Regions from separate parts of the Clostridium sp. LBM24168 genome, predicted to be linked through region 1. Evidence: riboswitches for the same ligand, from Rfam matches in the RefSeq annotation. Region 1 holds a riboswitch; the other holds the start of a gene.
What was found. A riboswitch is a leader RNA that binds a small molecule or an ion and turns the genes downstream of it on or off. The one in region 1 is predicted to bind S-adenosylmethionine.
Positions count from the first base shown of each region.

Region 1 (3,209 bases):
CCGTCAGTGACAAAATATCATCTCCTCAATATTGAATAAAATTTATTTTTCAAGTATTATTATATCAGGGATAAAAGTATATTGAAAATATTAATTATATATTGTTTATATACAAAAATTATATAAATATTCTCTATTATATATTTTTACTATTATTATTTAGTTATAGAGGTGATATTCTTCATGGATATTAAGCAACTTAGATATTTTCTTGCAATTGCAGAAGAAGGAAAGATAACGGAGGCAGCTAAAAAACTCAATATAGCACAACCACCTCTCAGTTATCATTTAAAGCTTTTAGAAGAGGAATTGGGTACTAGACTTATGGATAGGGGAAATAGAAAGATTCATCTGACAGATGCCGGTAAAATACTCAAGAACAGAGCTGAACAGATATTGAAATTGGTGGATTCAACCGTAAAGGAATTGAAGGATTTCAATGAAGGAACAAAGGGCACGTTATCTATTGGAACCGTTTCATCTTCAGGGGCTACACTTTTCCCTTATATAATAGAAAATTTTCATAGCATATATCCAAATGTAAATTTTGAAGTATGGGAAGGAAACACATATAGGATACTTGAAATATTAAATAGTGGAGTAATAGACATAGGAATAGTTAGAACACCCTTTAACCAGGAGGGATTGAATGTAAGAATACTTTCCAGAGAACCCATGATATCAGTTTTTAGGAATGATTTAAACTATTTTCCAGATAAAAAATCGATAATTTTAAGAGATCTCATGAACAAGCCACTTATCATATATAGGAGATTTGAGAAAATTATATTCGAGGCATGCCATAATGTGGATTTTATACCTGAAATAATATGTAAAGGTGATGATGCAAGGACTACTCTGTTGTGGGCAGAATCAGGTATTGGAATTGCACTGGTTCCTAGGACTGCATTAGATATAGTAAAGGCATCAGACTTGAACTATAGAGTAATTGATGACTCAAATTTAGAAACTAGTATAGCCGCAATATGTGTAAAAAACAGGTATATGTCAGCTGCTTCCAAAAATTTTTTGAATGTAGTTTCACAGATAGAAAAGGCTTGACTTTATTTCATGTAAATAATATAATCATATCTATAATTTAATAGATTTATTCTTATCTAGAGAGGTGGAGGGAAAGGCCCTATGAAACCCAGCAACCAGCAATTATTATTGCCAGGTGCTAATTCCTGCAGTTTTAACTGAAAGATAAGAGGGAAGCTACCTCTTTTATCGAAAAGGGGTTTTTTTAATTTAGAGAATAAATCTTATTGTTTAATATAATTTTGAAAGGACGTGTTTTTGTTGCCTGAACTAAGTAGGAAGTTGGTTAACTTTACAGATTCTGTTATAAGGAGAATGACAAGGATATCCAATAAATATGGAGCTATTAATTTGTCACAGGGTTTTCCTGATTTTGATCCTCCGCAAGAAATAAAAGAAGCACTTAAAGCTGCAGCAGAGAAAGGTCCACATCAATATGCGATTACCTGGGGTGCAGGAAATTTTAGGGAAGCTCTCGCAGAAAAACAAAGAAAGTTTATGGGAATAGATATAGACCCTGAGAAACAAATTGCTGTTACCTGTGGTAGTACGGAGGCAATGATGGCTTCTGTCATGACAGTCTGTGATCCGGGTGACAGGGTTATAGTATTCTCTCCATTTTATGAAAACTATGCTGCAGATGCAATATTGAGTGGAGCAGATCCAATATATGTATCCCTTTATCCACCGGAATTTTCATTCAACAAGAAAGAACTTGAGGATGCATTTAAGCAGAAACCAAAGGCTCTCATTTTATGTAATCCATCGAATCCTACAGGAAAGGTTTTCACCTTGGAGGAGCTCCAGTATATTGCAAGTTTAGCTGAAAAATATGATACATTTGTAATAACAGATGAAGTATACGAGCATATTGTTATGGATCCTTATAAACATATTTATTTTGCTTCACTTCCAGGGATGTTTAACAGGACTTTGAGCTGTAGTTCCCTTTCAAAAACATATTCAATAACAGGTTGGAGACTTGGATATGTTATAGGAGATGAAAGAATAATAGAGAATGTTAGAAAAATTCATGATTTTTTGACGGTTGGAGCAGCCGCACCACTTCAGGAAGCAGCAATTGCAGGCTTAAAAATGCCTGGAGAATATTATGACTGGTTGAAAAACATTTATACAAAGAAAAGAGATCTTTTTTTAAACGGGTTGGATGAAGCAGGATTAAAATATGTAAAACCCAATGGAGCTTATTATGTAATAATAGATGTATCTGAATTCAACGTAAAAAACGATTTGAAATTTTGTGAATGGCTGGCTAAAGAAGTTAAAATAGGAGCCGTACCTGGTTCAAGCTTCTTTAAAGAAGATGTAAACCACCTTATAAGACTCCACTATGCAAAGAAAGATGATACTCTTTTGAAGGCCATTGAAAAATTGAAGACACTTAAGGAAAAAGCTAGATTTTATAGTGAATAAATTTTATATGAAGAGGGGCTTATTATGAAAAAGATAGGAAGCATTTTAATATCAATATTCTTAATAACAATTGTATTTTCAGGTTGTGGAGCTACATCAAAGAGTTCGGAGGGAAAATCGGATTCTGAAGCAAATACAATTAAAGTTGGGGTTACAGCAGGACCTCATGAAGAAATAATACAAAAGGTTAAAGAAGTTGCGAAAAAACAGGGATTGGATGTTGAGTATACAAGTTTTAACGATTATGTTCAGCCAAATACACAATTAAATGAAAAGCAACTTGATGCAAATATATATCAACATGAACCATACTTAAATCAGTTCAACAAAGATCACGGAATGAATCTGGTGAAAGTTGGGAATGCTGTAACCTTTCCAATGGGTATATATTCCAGCAAGATAAAGTCTTTAAATGACCTAAAAGATGGGGATAAAATCTCCCTGCCAAATGATCCAACTAATGAAGCAAGAGCACTTATGCTTCTTGAAAAAGGTAAGGTTATAAAATTGAAAAGTGGAGTTAGTCTAAAGGCTACTATAAAGGATGTGGCTGAAAATCCTAAACACATTCAATTTTTGGAAGTCGAAGCGCCAATGGTTCCTCGTTCTTTAAGTGATGTTGCAGTTGCCGCAATAAATACCAACTATGCAATACAGGCCAAACTGGATCCAAATAAAGATGCTATATTCCAGGAACCAAAGGATTCTCCATGGATTAATATCATAGTTGCAAG
Region 1 covers NZ_CP196861.1:340,591-343,799, forward strand. The annotation lists gene ACSVC9_RS01640 (sulfite exporter TauE/SafE family protein) at 1-13, opposite strand, end outside; gene ACSVC9_RS01645 (LysR family transcriptional regulator) at 184-1,062, shown strand; SAM riboswitch class I at 1,112-1,213, shown strand; gene ACSVC9_RS01650 (pyridoxal phosphate-dependent aminotransferase) at 1,303-2,475, shown strand; gene ACSVC9_RS01655 (MetQ/NlpA family ABC transporter substrate-binding protein) at 2,500-3,209, shown strand, end outside.

Region 2 (3,209 bases), 390 kb from region 1:
TTTAATTTGCTGTCAATATTAAGGGCATGTATTGGTTCTTGTATTGTACCATAAACAGGGAGAGGAAAGTGTTTATATGTAAGTAATGTACCTACTAAAGGGCCAAGACAATCACCTATATATCTATCTGTGCCAATACAAACTATGATTGTATTTTTATCGATATGATCTCTTAGAAAATGTGCTAATTTGTAATATGCCAGGGGAGTTTTATAGTTGACTTTTACTTTGTTCAAAATATTCACCTCTTTAAATTGTGCTTTATTTCATTTCATAAGATGTACATATGCAACTGTTTGAAACGTCATATATAATTTATATGAAGGCCTGAAGAAAATTAGAATAAGTAATATGTTGAGTAGAAATTGTGAAAATGTGATTTAAAGAGAAATATAAAGAAATATGAAGAAAAAACAATTTAAACACTAGAATATAATACAAAATAAAATTTGAAAAAGAGATATTTAAACGGTATACTAACATACGTCAATGCGTAATGTTGATTGTAAATGAATTACATAATAAGCTGACATAGCTCAGCTGGTAGAGCAACTGACTTGTAATCAGTAGGTCGTGGGTTCGATGCCTACTGTCAGCACCAAAAGTGGAGGAATTCCCGAGTGGCTAAAGGGGGCAGACTGTAAATCTGTTGTCATTGACTTCGATGGTTCGAATCCATCTTCCTCCACCAATTTCGGGCGCATAGCTCAGCTGGGAGAGCATCTGCCTTACAAGCAGAGGGTCACAGGTTCGAGCCCTGTTGTGCCCACCATGTATAAAATAATGAATAAGCTGGCATAGCTCAGCTGGTAGAGCAACTGACTTGTAATCAGTAGGTCGTGGGTTCGATGCCTACTGCCAGCACCAAAAATATGGAGGAATTCCCGAGTGGCTAAAGGGGGCAGACTGTAAATCTGTTGTCATTGACTTCGATGGTTCGAATCCATCTTCCTCCACCATAAAAACACTATTAGGTGTTTTTTATTTTATAATTTGAAACTCTTATCAAGAGAGGTGGAGGGAAAGGGCCCTTTGAAACCCGGCAACCGGTAATTATACTAAGGTGCCAATTCCTGCAGTTGTTCTGCAAGATAAGGGAGTTGATAAAGCTTATTAACCTCTTTTTATTAAGAGGTTTTTTATTTTATATAGATGGAGGTAAAAGAGATGAAAAAGTTGTTCACTTCTGAGTCAGTTACAGAAGGGCATCCAGATAAAATGTGTGATCAAATTTCAGATGCTATACTTGATGCAATAATGGCGCAGGATCCTGATGGAAGAGTAGCTTGTGAGACTATAACTACAACAGGAATGATTCTGGTTATGGGTGAAATATCAACTAATTGCTATGTGGATATTCCTAAAATAGTTAGAAATACTGTAAGAGAGATAGGCTATACTAGGGCAAAATACGGTTTTGACTGTGATACTTGTTCGGTAATATCTTCAATAGACGAACAGTCGTCAGATATAGCCATGGGAGTAAATGAAGCTTTTGAAGCTAAATCTGGTGAAATGGACAAGGAAGATGCTATAGGCGCAGGAGATCAGGGAATGATGTTTGGCTTTGCTACAAATGAAACTCCAGAATATATGCCGCTTCCAATAAGTATGGCACATAAACTTGCAAAAAGATTAGCAGCTGTTAGAAAAGATGGTACCCTTTCTTATTTAAGACCAGATGGGAAGACACAGGTTACAGTAGAATATGAAAATGATAAACCGATCAGAATAGATACTGTAGTCATATCATCACAGCATGATCCACGTGTAAGTCAGGAGCAGATAAACAGAGATATAATAGAGAATGTCATAAAACCGGTGATACCATCGAAATTTTTAGATGATAATACAAGGTATTTTATAAATCCTACAGGAAGATTTGTAGTTGGAGGTCCACAGGGAGATTCTGGACTTACAGGAAGAAAAATAATAGTTGATACTTATGGTGGATATGGAAGACATGGTGGTGGCGCATTTTCTGGAAAAGATCCGACTAAAGTTGATAGATCAGCTGCTTATGCAGCAAGATGGGTTGCAAAGAATCTTGTGGCAGCAGGTTTGGCTAATAAACTGGAAATACAGCTGGCTTATGCTATAGGAGTTGCAAAACCAGTATCTATAACAGTAGATACTTTTGGTACTGGAAAAATTTCAGAAGATAGAATAGTGGATATAGTAAATAGAGTATTTGATTTGAGACCTGGAGCTATAATAAGGTATTTGGATTTGAGAAGACCTATATATAGACAGGTAGCAGCATATGGACATTTTGGAAGAACAGACATAGATGTACCATGGGAAAAACTCAATAAAGTGGATGAAATAAAAAAGTACTTATAAATAAAGGCACGCATCTAAAATGATGCGTGCCTAATGTGTTATAATTAATTTATGGATATAATTTTTTAAAAGTAGGGAGATTTTATGCAGGAAATACAGGGTGTTATAGATGATGTAGTATTTCAAAATGAGGATAATGGATATGTAGTTGCCAAGTTGAAAAATAAGAGTGGTATTACTACGGTAGTAGGAAATATACCTTTTATTATGGAAGGACAGAACTTGAAGTTTATAGGTGAATGGGTAACACATCCGCAGTTTGGAAAGCAATTTAAGATTAAATACTCTGAAGAAATAGTACCAGATACTACGATTGGAATTGAAAGATACTTATCGTCTGGAGCCATATCTGGCATAGGACCTGTTACTGCAAGGAAAATAGTAGATAAATTTGGAGATAAGACTCTGGATGTAATGGATAATCATATTGAGAGGTTAAGGGAAATAGATGGAATTGGAAAAAAAAAGATAAACCTGATATGTGAATCTTATTCAAAACAAAGTGAAGTTAGGAGCATAATGGTATTTTTACAGACTTATGGGATAGGTGCAAATCAGTGTGTGAAAATACATAAAAGATTCGGTGCAGATTCTATAAATATAGTAAAAGAAAATCCATATGTTCTTACAGATGAAATATCTGGAATAGGATTTAAAATAGCTGACAGAATAGCCAGAAGCCTTGGAATAGAAGCAAATTCACCTTTTAGAATACAAAGTGGAATAAAATACATAGTGAGCAGATTTTGTAATTTTGGCAATACATACATGCCTCTTGAAAAGGTTATACAGGAAGCGGAAAGTGTACTTAATGTGACGAGAGAAGAAATAGAGGAGAACATATATGATAGTTCACTTAAAGGAAA
Region 2 covers NZ_CP196861.1:3,129,330-3,132,538, forward strand. The annotation lists gene yyaC (spore protease YyaC) at 1-236, opposite strand, end outside; tRNA gene ACSVC9_RS15600 (tRNA-Thr) at 526-601, shown strand; tRNA gene ACSVC9_RS15605 (tRNA-Tyr) at 607-691, shown strand; tRNA gene ACSVC9_RS15610 (tRNA-Val) at 697-772, shown strand; tRNA gene ACSVC9_RS15615 (tRNA-Thr) at 792-867, shown strand; tRNA gene ACSVC9_RS15620 (tRNA-Tyr) at 875-959, shown strand; SAM riboswitch class I at 1,000-1,098, shown strand; gene metK (methionine adenosyltransferase) at 1,168-2,343, shown strand; gene recD2 (SF1B family DNA helicase RecD2) at 2,428-3,209, shown strand, end outside.
Region 2: it holds a riboswitch for S-adenosylmethionine, as region 1 does, so the genes downstream of both, metK (methionine adenosyltransferase) here and ACSVC9_RS01650 (pyridoxal phosphate-dependent aminotransferase) in region 1, are expected to answer to the same signal.